DNA from 3 places in the Levilactobacillus sp. FUA 3915 genome. Region 2 is predicted to be linked to each of the others. Evidence: predicted binding sites of a transcription regulator. Region 2 holds the regulator's gene; each other region holds the start of a gene.
What was found. The regulator Rex, encoded in region 2, represses fermentation and respiration genes when NADH is low (regulators of the CRP and FNR family bind a similar motif). The targets are predictions, from matches to a motif close to TTGTGAANTANTTCACAA.

Region 1: the regulator Rex is predicted to act here: its motif matches at 2,499-2,516, upstream of ACEPST_RS08100 (NAD(P) transhydrogenase subunit alpha).
Region 3: the regulator Rex is predicted to act here: its motif matches at 1,178-1,195, upstream of adhE (bifunctional acetaldehyde-CoA/alcohol dehydrogenase).

The regions. Positions count from the first base shown of each region.
Region 1 is NZ_CP168704.1:1,741,180-1,746,127, reverse strand. It holds gene ACEPST_RS08110 (NAD(P)(+) transhydrogenase (Re/Si-specific) subunit beta) at 1-970, opposite strand, end outside; gene ACEPST_RS08105 (NAD(P) transhydrogenase subunit alpha) at 967-1,281, opposite strand; gene ACEPST_RS08100 (NAD(P) transhydrogenase subunit alpha) at 1,284-2,483, opposite strand; gene ACEPST_RS08095 (hypothetical protein) at 2,944-3,612, opposite strand; gene ACEPST_RS08090 (YfcC family protein) at 3,867-4,948, opposite strand, start outside.
Region 2 is NZ_CP168704.1:303,606-308,553, forward strand. It holds gene ACEPST_RS01835 (APC family permease) at 1-470, opposite strand, end outside; gene groL (chaperonin GroEL) at 832-2,457, opposite strand; gene groES (co-chaperone GroES) at 2,518-2,802, opposite strand; gene ACEPST_RS01850 (redox-sensing transcriptional repressor Rex) at 3,483-4,118, opposite strand; gene ACEPST_RS01855 (ABC-F family ATP-binding cassette domain-containing protein) at 4,475-4,948, shown strand, end outside.
Region 3 is NZ_CP168704.1:1,337,270-1,342,217, forward strand. It holds gene ACEPST_RS06370 (glycerophosphoryl diester phosphodiesterase membrane domain-containing protein) at 1-277, opposite strand, end outside; gene adhE (bifunctional acetaldehyde-CoA/alcohol dehydrogenase) at 1,282-3,900, shown strand; gene ACEPST_RS06380 (LysM peptidoglycan-binding domain-containing protein) at 4,467-4,948, shown strand, end outside.

The sequences.
Region 1 (4,948 bases), 1.4 Mb from region 2:
CGGCTAAGCCATAACCGGGCACAATCATGACGCTGTGGGCGTAGGCCAGTTGCAGGCCAATGTCGTCGGCAGAGGTTTCCTTCACGTCGACGGGCACGTCCGCTGCGGCCGCGCCACTGTCGCTGTCACCGGTCCCAAAGCCCCCAGCCAAGATATTGGCCACGGAGCGGTTCATGGCATCGGCCATTTGTAAGGTCAAAATGGTTCCGGCCGCCCCGACCAAGGCCCCGGCAATGATCAGGACTTGGTTGTTGATGACAAAGCCGGCAAAGGCGACGGCTAAACCCGTGAACGCATTTAATAGCGAAACGACGACCGGCATGTCGGCCCCACCAATTGGTAAGGTCATCAGCAGGCCAAAGATCAGACTCATCGCCAATGCCAAGGTGACGTACCAGACATTGGTCGTCAGCCCCATCATCAGGTAGGCGGAGGCCAGAATCGCGATGACCACGATGATATTTAGCAACCGCGACCCCGGAATACTAATGGGCTTCCCGGAAACGTGGCCGGAGAGTTTCCCGGTCGCAATCAGTGAGCCGGAGAAGGTGATGCCCCCGATGACCACGTCCAGAAAGACGGGCAGGGAGAAGGCCACGCTCAGACCGGCACCGTCACCCTTTAACAGGTAATCGAAAATCCCAATTGTAGCGGCAGCCCCGCCACCCACGGCGTTAAAGAGGCTGACCAGCTGGGGCACGTCGGTCATCGGCACCTTGCGCGCCTTGACGACCCCGTAGAGAATCCCCAGCGCCAGGCCGACCAGTAAGACAATCCAGCCAATCGCATCAATTTTACCTTCAATAATAATCGTCACAATAATCGTGATGACCGCGAGAAACATCCCCACGGCGGAGAGGCCGTTCCCCTTCCGCGCCGTCTTTGGCGAGCGCATCAGGTGGACCCCCAGAACGTAGCAAACGGCGGAGACCAGATAAATTAAGGACGAAATTGTTTGTAGCGTACTCATTTCTGCTCAGCCTCCCCCTTCTTGGCAGCTGGTTTCCGGTCAAACATGCCCAACATCCGGTCGGTCACGGTGTACCCACCGGCCACGTTGACGGCCGCAAAGAAGGCACCCAGAAAGGCGAGAACATAAAATAACGCACTGTTGGCTTCCGCTGCAATCACGAAGGCCCCCACGACAACGACGCCGTGAATGGCGTTCGCCCCGGACATCATGGGCGTTTGGAGGGTCGCGGGAATTTTACTCATGACTTCAAATCCCACTAACAGACTCAAGACAAAAATCGCTAAATTTGTAAATAATTCCTGACTCATGCCTAATCAACTCCTTTGGATTCAGTTGATTCTGCGGGTGCTTCCGCCGGTTTGGCGGGCTCACGTGGTGGCAATTTCATCGCTTCACGTACCCGGCTACTGATGATGTCACCCTGATAGGTGGCCAGCAGTTCGCCAACCACTTCGTCGTCCACGTCCAGCACCAATTTGCCATCCTGGACAACCGCGTTCAGCACGGCTTGCACGTTCTTGGCAAACATGTCGGATGCCGAGGCGGGCAATTGACTGGCCATGTCGCCAGCCCCCACGATTTGCGCCTGTTGTGGCGTCGTCACGGTCTTGCCCGGCTGTGAACCGGCGACGTTACCACCCAATTCACTCGCCGCGAGGTCGATAAACAAGGTTCCCGCCTTGGCCGTATCCACGGACTTCTGGGTAACCAACAAAGGTGGCCGCCGTCCAGGCACTTGCGCGGTCGTGATGATCACATCGTTTTGGGCAATGAACGCCGCCAGCTCGTCCTGTTGTTGCGCCGTTTCTTCTGGCGTCAAGGCGCGGGCATACCCGCCCTCACCGGTGGCAGAGACGGATGTGGTCAGGAACGTCGCACCCAGTGATTCGACTTCCCCGCGTGAGGCTGGCCGAATGTCATAACCGGATACCATGGCACCGAGCCGTTTGGCGGTCCCGATGGCCTGCAGGCCGGCAACCCCGGTCCCTAAGACCAAGACTTTGGTAGGTTTCGCGGTCCCAGCAGCCGTGATCATCATCGGTAAATACCGGGCAAAGCTGTCGGCTGCTAACAATGCCGCTTTGTAACCGGCAACACTGGCCTGTGAACTCAACACATCCATGGTCTGGGCCCGCGAAACGGTCCGTGGCAATAACTCAAAGGCTAAGGCATTGACCTTTTTCGCCGCTAATTCTTTGACATAATCCAAATCCGTTAGCGGTCGCAACAGGCCCAGTAACGTTTGCCCGGCCGTCAACTGGTCGACCACGTCAGCGCCGGGCTGACCAATGGTCGCAATCACATCGGCGCCCTTGATGACGGCGCTTCGCTCACTGATTTTGGCCCCGGCCTGCTCGTAAACGGCATCCGGATAGAAGGACCGCGTCCCGGCCCCGGCCTCAATCAGCACTTGAAATTCACTCTTGACCAGCTTCCGTACCACTTCTGGTGAGAGGGCAACCCGGTTTTCCCCGGGTGCTTCCCGTAAAGCAGCAATCGTTAATGACATGCCACCCATCTCCTTTTGAGAATTCCTTCACAATTTCAGCATAGGCCTCTCCGGGGGTCAAAACAAGTTTGACCTGCTTTATTCGACAGTTAATAAGTTGACCGTCCAACGTGATTCGTCCACCGGTCATTCACCCTTAAAACCAGCCAGGACAACAAAAATGGCCACTCAGCATGATTGTGAGTGGCCACTTATTTTGACGCAAATAAATTCAGTGAATGTCCTGACTTGCAAATAATGGTGAATTCTGATTTATCAGGCCAGCCGCAAACGCGGTAGATTTAGCCAGACTTTGTTCAGTGAACACCACCAAGTCGTGGACTGGTGCCGAGTACAACACGTGTCAACCGCAGGGCTGGGAAAACTGGGCCGGTTGTGGAAGTGACCAGAGGCGAGCCAAGGCGCCGGGAACGGACGCGACCAGGCCCAGTTTTCATCAGCCCGGAGGCCATGGCGACGTTTAGCTCAGCCAACCATCCATCTCGAACTTCTTCATCTGGATGATTTCAGCGGCGGCCACCGTCACCTGCTTGACGGTTTGCACGTAGCTATCCCCCGCCGTCGCGGCTGCGAATTGCTCGGACAACGTCGCGGATTCAGCCTCGTCAAACAACCATTTCAAGGCGTCCTGCTGCGACAAGATCAGGAACAAATTACTGCCAGCCCGGGTCAGCTTGCCCGCCTGAATCTGGTCCTTGAGTGTGGTCAGGACCTCTTGCTTACTGGTCGCCGTGGGTTCGTAGATCACGTGGGGCTTCAAATTATTTTGAAAAAGCACCCGCTCCGTGGTCTGCTCCGCCAGTGTTTCCGCGCCGATGCCGTCGTAAATGGCGTTGACGATATCCCAGCTCGTCACCAATTTCAGCGCCGTCTTCAAGCGGTCATCCTGGGCAAGGTCACTGGTCAACCGAATCCGGAATGAATTCAGGTATGCCGGCTGTTGATCCAAGTGGGCCTCGTCAACCACAATCAACCGGTCACCCTCTACCTGAAGAATCTCTTGGTCCAATAGGTCGAGGAGCGTCGCCAGCACGAGGTATGCCTGCGTGGTGAAGCGCGTCCGCAACGTGGGTTTTTGCCCAATATGTTCGGTTACTAGTAAAAAGTTTTTGGCGGTTGTGAGTGCCAAGTTGGTTCCCCCTTAGAAAATCTCGAAATTAAAGCCTACGAAGCGTTAGTATACCACACGTTTGCCGGGTCTCAGCTATTTTTCTGGTAGACAATGTGCCTAGCGCCACCATTTTAGCCGGAAAATAATTAAACCAAAATCCACTGATGACACAAAAGGACCGACCCGCAAGTCGATCCTCAGTTGATTTAATCGTGATTGATGCCAAAATATGACACTTTGTGATAGTCCGTAACAGAAACCACATCGCCCTTCTAGCTGAACAGCACTTCCATCACGAGGATGGCGCCACCAAAGAACAGCACGAACAGCACAACTGGCCAAACGAACTTGAACCAGTGCGAGTACTTCATGTCCAGCATTTGCAACGTGGCCATCACCAGACCGGTTGGGGCCAGGAACAGCATTGCGTATTGCCCGAATTGGTAAGCGGTAACCACGGCGAACCGAGGAATATCAACCGTATCGGCCAACGGCGCAAAGATTGGCATTGCCAAAACAGCTAAACCAGATGATGAAGGCACGATGAATCCCAGAACGAAGAAGATCAGCATCATGACAATGATGAAGACGGACCCACTGACATGGGCAACCAGGTTCGAGGAGTATTGCAAAATCGTATCGGAAATCATCCCGTTGTTCATCACCAAGTTAATCCCACGGGCTAACCCAATGATCAATGACACCCCAACTAAACTTGCGGCCCCATTGGTGAAGGCATCAACAACACCCTTTTCACCGATACCATACTTACCAGTAGCGGTAATAAACATAATGATAATGGCAAAGAGGAGGAAGGAAGAAGCCATGGTTGGGAACCACCAGCCCTGGGACATAACGCCCCAGACCATGATGGGGAACGTCACCACGAACAAGACCAGGATAATTTTCTTACGCATCGTGAAGGCCGTGTTGGCGGTGTCATCAGAGGAAACGGACCACATTTTATCAAAGGAACTCTTATCCTCGTATGAATATGAGAATGATGGCGTATCCTTAACCTTCTTACTGTACCAGTGCAGGTAAGCGACGACGAAGGCCGCCGCCACAACCAACCCAGCAATCCGCCAAGTAATCCCTTCGGTAAAGTTAATCCCGGCAGCGTTAGAGGCAATCACGACGGAGAACGGGTTAATCGTTGAGAAAGCGGTACCAATTGAACTCGACAGGAAGATAGCCCCCACACAGACGATGGAGTCGTAGCCCATCGCAATGAAGATAGGCACCAAAATCGGGTAGAAGGCCACCGCTTCTTCTTCAATCCCACACAACGTCCCACCAAGAACCATGAGAATGGAAACCATGAAAATCAGTAAGAACTCGTGCCCTTTCGTCT
Region 2 (4,948 bases):
AGCATAATCCCAATAACGATTAAGACTGATACCAATACGGAATACGGATACAGCGCTGGAATCGCCGAGGTAATCGCCTCGGTCCCAGAAGTCGTTGAAACCGCCACGGTCAGCATATAATCAACCAGCAAGGAACCCCCAGCGACTAACCCGGCCGATTGGCCCCAGTTAGTGCTAGCAACCACGTACGCGCCACCCCCGGAAGGATATGCGTGAATGATCTGCTGGTAAGAAAGCGTGATTGCAAATAACAGAACTAAGACCAGTGCAGCAACCCACAATTGATACATCAAAGCGGCTGCTGATAAGGTAATCAGAACTGTCGTAATTTGCTCAGTACCATAAGCCACGGAAGATAACGCATCAGACGAGAGTAAGGCTAACGCTTTAAACTTGGTTAACGCCTGACCGCCTTCGTCCATGGTCTTGAGGGGTTTACCAATTAAAACCCGCTTTAAATAACGCCACATGACTATTTACTCCTTATCTCCATAAATAATGAAAACGGGTCTATGCCCGTTAATAAGTGCTTTTCAGATTGAATCCGAATGTGTGGTAAGTCTACTACAACTAGCTCCACATTACCACAATTCTAGCAGTTAGCAACACCAGAATTTCTCAACGAACTTATCCATTATCCGGCAAAGGCTAAGAGAAATAAAGACTTTCTTTTTACTTTGTTTTGTTGCTACCCCCTAATCCCTGATATACCGACTCTTTACCCGCTGAAATTTGGTTAAGTTTCCCCTTAAAAGCCCTAATTTAGACGCAAAAAAACGAGAAGATCGCAATCTTCTCGTTTTTTGATAATCATTTTAATGAAGCAGTCGCTTACATCATGCCGCCCATTCCTGGGTTAGCAGCTGGTGCAGCGGGTGCTGGATTGTCTTCTGGCTTTTCAGCAACAACGGCTTCAGTCGTCAACAACAGAGCTGAGACGGAGGCAGCGTTTTGCAGAGCAGAACGGGTGACCTTGGTAGGGTCAGTGATACCGGCCTTAACCATGTCTTCGTAGGTGTTGTCAGCAGCGTTGTAACCAACACCAGGCTTTTCACTCTTCAAATGTTCAACAACAACAGAGCCTTCGACCCCGGCGTTTTGAGCGATTTGACGAACAGGTTCTTCCAAGGCACGCAGCACGATGTTCACACCGGTCTGTTCGTCGCCTTCGGCTTCAACCTTGGCAACGTCCTTGATGACGTTGATCAAAGCAGTCCCACCACCAGCAACGAAGCCTTCTTCAACGGCCGCACGGGTAGCGTTCAAGGCATCTTCGATCCGGTACTTACGTTCCTTCAATTCAGTTTCCGTAGCGGCACCGACACGAACGACGGCAACCCCACCGGATAACTTAGCCAAACGTTCCTTCAGCTTGTCGCGGTCAAAGTCAGAAGTCGTATCGTCAATCTGACCCTTGATTTCAGCAACCCGAGCAGCGATTTGGTCCTTAGCACCAGCACCTTCAACGATGGTGGTGTCATCCTTCGTCACGTTAACCTTTTGGGCTTGACCTAATTGATCGATGGTCGTGTCCTTCAAGTTCAGACCTAAGTCATCGGTAATTACAGTCCCACCAGTTAAGGTCGCGATATCAGCCAATTGGGCCTTACGACGATCACCAAAACCAGGTGCCTTAACAGCAACCACGTTGAAGGTCCCACGCATCTTGTTCAATACCAAGGTTGGTAAAGCTTCACCGGTGATGTCATCAGCGATGATCAAGAGTGAACGGCTTTGTTCAACAACGGATTGTAACAATGGCAAGATGTCTTGAATGTTGGCAATCTTCTTGTCGGTAATCAAGATGTAAGGATTGTCGAGGTTTGCTTCCATCTTATCGTTGTCGGTAACCATGTATTGTGACATGTACCCACGATCGAATTGCATCCCTTCAACAACGTCCAAGCTGGTATCAACCCCACGAGATTCTTCAATGGTGATGACCCCGTCGTTTCCAACCTTTTCCATGGCGTCAGCAATTAACTTACCTGTTTCCTTGCTGGCAGATGAAATAGAAGCGATTTGGGCGATATCTTCCTTAGTCTTCACGTCGATGGACATCTTGTGTAAAGCATCCACAGCGGCGTCAGTAGCCTTTTCGATCCCGCGACGGATACCAACAGGGTTGGCACCGGCAGTGACGTTCTTCATCCCTTCGTTAACGATGGCTTGCGTTAAGACAGTGGCCGTCGTGGTCCCATCACCAGCGATATCGTTGGTCTTGGAAGCAACTTCGGAAACTAACTTCGCACCCATGTTTTCAAAGTGATCGTCTAATTCAATTGCCTTAGCAATCGTAACACCATCATTCGTGATGGTTGGGTTGCCGTAGCTTTGTTCCAAAACCACGTTACGACCCTTAGGCCCTAAGGTGGTCTTGACCGTATCAGCTAACTTATCAACACCAGCAAGCATCTTGCTGCGTGCATCTTCAGAGAACTTTAATTCTTTAGCCATTTTTTACATTCACCTCATACTAAATTTTTTAAATAGTTGCACGTATTAGTGGGAAAGCAATTAGTCAACGACAGCGACTAAATCCTTTTCGTGTAAAACAAGGTAAGTCTTGTCTTCGTACTTAACTTCCGTACCGGCATACTTATCAAACAATACCTTGTCGCCAACCTTAACAGCTGGGGCTACCTTATCGCCATTGTCTAACACACGGCCATCGCTGACAGCAACGACATTGGCCGTTGAAGGCTTTTCCTGAGCATTACTTGCTAAAACAATGCCACCAACCGTAGTTTCTTCTTCTTGTGGTTGATCCAAAATGACGCGGTCTCCTAATGGTTTTAACACTTGAATCCCTCCAATAAACTTACTTTTTAGCACTGTTAGCACTTGACTAACATAAGTGCTAATCACAATATCTAATATATGGTTTTTCCTCGTAAAAATCAAGGAATTTGGCAAACAAATTCTCGAGTGCTAATTGGTCAGTCCACTGATGCCTTGTGGGCCTAAGGATGACCGCACATTGTATGAATTTATTCATAGACGAAGACCGGCAACATCTCGTTGGCAGCGCCTCCAGTCAGACGGAAATCCACCAGTGGGCGGCAGGGCGCAACTGGCACCACCGGCCGGCAATTAGGCCAACTTGGCGCCACTAGCCCGCCACTTTCAAGTCCCCATCAGCTGGACTGACCATCCTCGTTGTTTCCTATCATACCGACCTCCTGACAAATTGCCATTAATTTGATATGCTCCCCTGCTCGGTAAACCAATCAGTTTGGCATCGGGCCAAGATAGCGGTCGCTTCCAGCACTAACATGCGGGGGTATGGCCCTGTTGCCCCCTGAGTGACTAGGCCCCCAATCTGATGACCGTCGACACAGTTAACGTAGTTGTTTTTAAGTACACAATCACAAAGTCGTCAAAGTGAAGGCTTTTTTCACCAATTTCGGCAAATTTGACCGCAGTCTTTCACAAATGGCAACAAAAAAGCCGCAACCTACGAATAGATTACGACTCCCTGATTATTCTTTGTTGTAGTGTTCCAAGAAATAGATCAGCGTTTGCAATTCGTTGGTCAAATCAACGTTTTGCACACGGACATCCTTAGGCACCGTGACCCGCAGTGGTGTGAAGTTCAAGATACCCTTCACCCCGCCGGCAACGGCGTCATCTGTGACGGATTGGGCTACGTCGGCTGGGACCGTTAAGATGGCCACTTGAATCTGTTGTTCTTCCAGCTGTGTCCGCAGCTCTGACATGGGGTAGATCGGCACGCCGCTTTGAATCGTGTTGGCAATATCTGCGTTCACGTCAAAGGCCGCACTGATCCGCACGTTTCCGTCTTGATGGAAGTTGAAGTTCAAGAGCGCATGGCCCAAGTTCCCGACCCCAATCAAGGCAACGTTCGTCAGCCGATCTTGGTTCAAAATTTTCTTAAAGAACTTAATTAAGCTCTCAACATCGTAACCGTATCCCCGTTTACCGAGGGCACCGAAGTACGAGAAATCACGACGAATGGTGGCAGAGTCAACCTTAACGGCTTCTGACAATTCCGTCGAAGAAACACGTGTCTTGTCTGCATCCAACAAAATGTTTAAGTAACGATAGTAAATGGGTAACCGCTTTGCTGTAGCGCGGGGAATCTTTTGTTCAGTCAAAAAACGAGACCTCCTAATCAATATTACGAGTTACCACCAGTCGGCGATAACACTTTCTCTAAATGACATCCTGATTGTGAAATTGACTTTCTTACAAATTATAGCATAACCACTGGTCTTGTGAAAGAATTTGCAAATATTTTTCACAATTCTTTACTAATTTCGGTCTAATCCCAGAATATGCTAAAATAGACGTATCTGCGTTGGTCAGGTCAGCCCCTCACTGTAGGTGGCCAAAATAGCCGGGAGCCGTCGCGCCACTTGCTTTTTCGTGGCTTTCGCTTCAGCTGACCAACGAATAACTAATTAACCATCAACATGAATTAAACTAAAAAATATAAGGAGGTCGGTTCACCGTGATACTTTTACAAGTGCAACAGGTTACCCGCCGATTCGGCGCCACCGTCCTGTTTGAAAATGTCAGTCTGGATGTCCCTGAACACGGTCGCGTCGCCCTAGTTGGCCGCAACGGTGCCGGGAAATCCACCCTGCTCAAAATGATTGCCGGCGAAACCACCCCGGATGTCGGTCAAATTACCACTAAACGGGGACTTACCCTGGGCTACCAAGCGCAAAACGCCGGCTTAGCCTCATCTAAAACGGTTTGGAACGAAATGCTGGAGGTCTTCGCCGAGGTCCGGGCGACGGAGAAACGGATTCACGAACTTGAAACACAGATGAGTGACCCCGCCATCATTGCCGACGAGGAACAATTTGCCCAAATCAGTGCAACCTACGATCAGCTACAACAAGATTTTAGCGACCACAATGGGTACGGCTACCAGGCCGAGATTCGCGGTGTTCTTCACGGTTTTGAATTTGGCGAGGAA
Region 3 (4,948 bases), 1.0 Mb from region 2:
GATAGGCGAATTGCCAGTAGATCAGGGTGACCACCGCTAACAGGATCAGCAGGAGACCAATGATGGCCAGGGGATGCTTCAACATGATGGCGGCGATATTGGTGTAAGACACGTAGGGAACGTGCTGCCATTTCAACAGCGCCGCGGTTAGCCAGGTAAAGGCCGGCACCGCTAAGTAACTAATGACCAGGTTGGTGATAAAGACTAGGGTGACGTAGCTGCCCCAGTGTTGGAAAAAATGGCGGGTTGATTCTCGCCAGAACTGCCATGCCTGCACAGTCCTCAACTCCTCTCAGTAACAAATATTATGTATTGTTTTGAACCTGTGAAATTTGCGTTGCCGTCGCCTCCGGGGCGGGGAAAATAGGTCGTGACGCTGTGGGGAGGACGCCTGAAGCCTGAGAAGCGGTCTTCAGGCTTGCTTTGAGCCGCCAAGGGCGCATCTCAAAGTCACCATTTCCTGAGGTTCCCTCAGGAAATGCCACGGCTGAACCTATTTTCCCCGCCCCTGCGGCTGACATGATGACTCTGATTGTACGGTGGTGATATTTGTTTCTGGTCGTTTTCTGGTTTTGTTTCTCCAGTATGGTGTTGATTTGAAACGCTGTGGGGAGGACGCCCCGAGCCAAAGGGCGGTCTCGGGACTTGCTTTGAGCCGCCAAGGGCGCGTCTCAAAGTCACCATTTCCTGAGGTTCCCTCAGAAAATCCCACGGCTGAACCTATTTTCCCCGCCCCTGCGGCTGACATGATGACTCTGATTGTACCGTGATGGCATTTGTTTCTGGTCGATTTCTGGTTTTGTTTTCACCAATAGGTTGTTGGCTTGAGACATTACGACGTGTGCGTAAAGTGTTGTTGCAAATTCCCCATATAGTCAGTCTTCAAACAATTATTCCCTTAAACGGCTTCCATATCTACTACTTTAGCATAATCTTTATAGAACAACCGGAGAAAATTGTTGGTTACTTCAGGGGATTTCGGCTAGTGGGGGATGCGAGGAGGGAGAGTGAGCTAATTTAGGTTGTTTTCATAGAAATCATGAAAGCAAAACAGTTGGGTAGTGATTTAATTCACAGACTTATTTAACCAGAATTTTCTTTTATAAGTGTGTATGCGCTTTCATTACTGATGAGCCTAATCCTTGCCACTAATGGGTTAACTAGCTAAACAAATTAATTGTGATATTTTTAACAAAAAGGGCTTGCGTAATTCCAAAATCATGATATGATATATCTCGTGAAGAAGTTAACAAGGATGTTTTCAAAAATGGAGGCATAAGAATGTTAAAAGACGTGAAAGAGAAAACTACTACTAAAAACCAAGAAAGCACTGAAACCGTTGATCAAATGATCGACCGGCTCACTGCTAAAGCCCACGATGCTTTATGTGCTATGGACAGTTTCGACCAAGAAAAGGTTGACCACATCGTCCACCAAATGGCCATCGCTGGCCTGGACCACCACATGGAGTTGGCTAAGGCTGCCTTCGACGAAACTGGTCGGGGTGTTATGGAAGACAAAGCCATCAAGAACATGTTCGCTACTGAAGAAATTTGGCACTCGATTAAAAAAGACAAGACGGTCGGCATCATTAAAGATGACCACGAACGTCAACTGATTACTGTTGCTGAACCACTGGGTATCTTGGCCGGGGTTACCCCCGTTACCAACCCAACGTCCACGACGCTGTTCAAGTCATTGATCGCTGTGAAGACGCGGAACCCAATCATCTTCGCCTTTCACCCACAAGCCCAAAAGTCATCCGTGATGGCCGCTAAAGTCGTTCGCGACGCTGCGATTGCTGCTGGTGCCCCAGAGGGTGTGATTTCCTGGATTGAAACGCCAAGTATCGAAGCGACGACTGCTTTGATGAACCACCCAATGGTTGCCAGTGTTCTGGCTACCGGTGGTCCTGGCATGGTCAAAGCCGCTTACTCAACCGGTAAGCCAGCCTTAGGGGTTGGTCCTGGTAACGGCCCAGCCTACATCGAAAAGACTGCCAACATCAAGCGGGCCGTCTACGACATCGTCTTATCCAAGACGTTTGATAACGGGATGGTTTGTGCTTCTGAAAACAGTGCCGTCATCGATCACGAAATCTACGCGGAAACGAAGAAGGAAATGCAAGACCGCGGCGTCTTCTTCATTAAGAAGAGCGACGAAAAGGCCTTGGCCGACGCAATGTTCAAGCCTGAAGGCGGCGTTAAGGGACCTATTCCTGGGATGTCTGCTCAAAAGATCGCTGACATTGCCGGTATCAAAGTTCCTGCTGGCACCAAGGTTTTAGCTGCTGAAATCACGGGCGTGGGACCTAAATTCCCATTATCACAAGAAAAATTGAGTCCAATGATTTCCGTTTACAAGGCTACCAGCAAGGAAAATGCGTTTGATCTCTGTGACCAATTGCTCCACTTCGGTGGGCTGGGCCATACGGCTGCCATTCACACCATGGATGACGATTTAGCAACCGAATTTGGGATTAAGATGAAGGCTAGCCGGGTTCTGGTTAACACGCCATCCGCCATTGGTGGGATTGGGAACCTCTACAACGAAATGGTCCCTTCATTAACGTTAGGTACTGGTTCATGGGGTAAGAACTCCGTGTCCCATAACGTTTCCTCATTTGACCTGTTGAACATCAAAACGATTGCAAAGCGGCGAAATAATATGCAGTGGATTAAATTACCTCGAGTTTACTTTGAAAAGACGTCCGTTCGTTACCTCGACGACATGCCTGGCATCAAGCGTGTCTTCCTCGTGACCGACCCAGCCATGGTTGAATTGGGTTACGTTGACACGGTGCTGAACGAATTGAAGCGCCAACCAAACGGGATCGAATACTCCCTGTTCTCCGATGTTGAACCTGATCCAACGACTGACACCGTCAACCGTGGGGTTACGCAGATGCGGATGTTCAAGCCAGATACCATCGTGGCTTTAGGTGGGGGCTCCGCAATGGATGCCGCCAAGAACATGTGGTTATTCTACGAAGACCCATCCGCAAGCTTCTTCGGCGCCAAGCAGAAATTCTTGGACATCCGGAAGCGGGCTTACAAGTTTAACAAGCCACACAAGGCGCAATTCGTTGCGATTCCAACGACTTCAGGGACTGGTTCTGAAGTGACACCATTCTCTGTCATCACCGATTCCAAGACCCACGTGAAGTACCCATTGGCCGACTACGCTTTGACGCCAGACGTTGCCATTGTGGACTCACAATTTATCGAAACGGTGCCTAAGAAGACGGTTGCTTACTCTGGACTGGATGTTCTGACCCACGCCATCGAATCCTACGTGTCAAACATGGCGTCCGATTACACCCGTCCATGGTCATTGCAAGCAATCAAGTTAGTCATGGATAACCTGACCAACTCTTACAACGGCGATATTACCGCCCGCGAAGAAATGCATAACGCCTCAACGTTAGCCGGGATGGCCTTTGCCAACGCCTTCCTCGGGGTCGACCACTCTATCGCCCACAAACTGGGTGGGGAATTCGGTCTGCCTCATGGGTTAGCCATTGCCATCACCTTGCCACACGTTATCCGGTACAACTTCCAAGAACCAACGAAGCTGACCATGTGGCCTAAGTACGAATACTTCCGGGCCGACGAAGACTACGCACAAATTGCGCGCTACCTTGGCTTGCCAGGAACAACTAAGGAAGAACTGAAGGAAGCCTTAGTCAAGAAGATCATCGACTTGGCGCACTCAGTTGACGTTACCTTGAGCTTGAAGGCTAACGGCGTGGACAAGGCCCACTTCGATAAGGCAGTCGACAAATTAGCCGAACTGGCCTTCGAAGACCAATGCACGACCGCTAACCCACGGGAACCACTGGTTTCTGAACTGAAGCAAATTATGATTGATGAGTACGACGGGAAGAACGTTGAAAAATAACGGTTGAAATTCTTGTCGGTAATTTGAAAAATCCGCTTGGCCTGAGGGCTGAGCGGATTTTTTGTGTTTGGCAAAAGGTGTGATCAATCGGCAGAACTTTCCGCTTAATTGATCGGTTTCTACTATAATATAACAAAATTTATTTAACCGGTTAGTGGCGGGATTTTACGATTGGTGATCGGTTTATTTTGATTGGTTGGGCAAAATATTGGGAGATTTAGGGCGGCTGGGATAGTTCAAAACGACGGATTTTGCTTAACTGTTAATAAGCAGAACTATGAAAATGGCCGCAAATGGACCGAAATTTCATCAAATTTTCATGAAAACAGGCAAAAAAAACGCGATTTTAGGTGCAAAAAGCACTCAAATACCGACCTCGTTTCGCCTCATCTGGGCAAAAACAGGGGTAAAAAAGCGGTTTATATGACAGTGGAGTTACAAATATTACGGAATGTCATACTGTAATATTTTTCTTAATGCTGGCGTAACGTAACGCCAATCTAACTGACACAACCATCAGTTATTCTAATAGCCGTTAAGCAAACAAAGGAGGACGTTCATTTATTATGAATATCAAAAAAGCTTTAGTTAATACTTTGGGTACGGTTGCCATTGTCGGTGCCGGCATCTTCGCCACTAACGTAACGGCCAACGCCGATACGAATGTTACGGTCAAGCAGGGGGATTCTGTTTGGTCATTAGCCAACAAGTACGACTCATCCGTTAACGCTATCGAAAGTGCTAACAGCTTGAGCAACAGCAACTTGATCTACGTCGGCCAAACGCTGAGCGTCCCTTCAAGTCAACAAGCTACCACGACTTCTACTAATAACGTTGCTAGCCAAAACACGACTACGACTGCTAACCAAACTAGCCAATCCACGACTAGCCAAAGCAGCCAAGCAACCACGAACACCCAAACTAGCAGCAACAAGACTGCTTCAACCGGTGTGTCTGGTTCAGAAGCCAGTGCTAAGGCTTGGATCGCCAACAAGGAATCTGGCGGTTCATACTCAGCAACTAACGGCCAATACGTTGGTAAGTACCA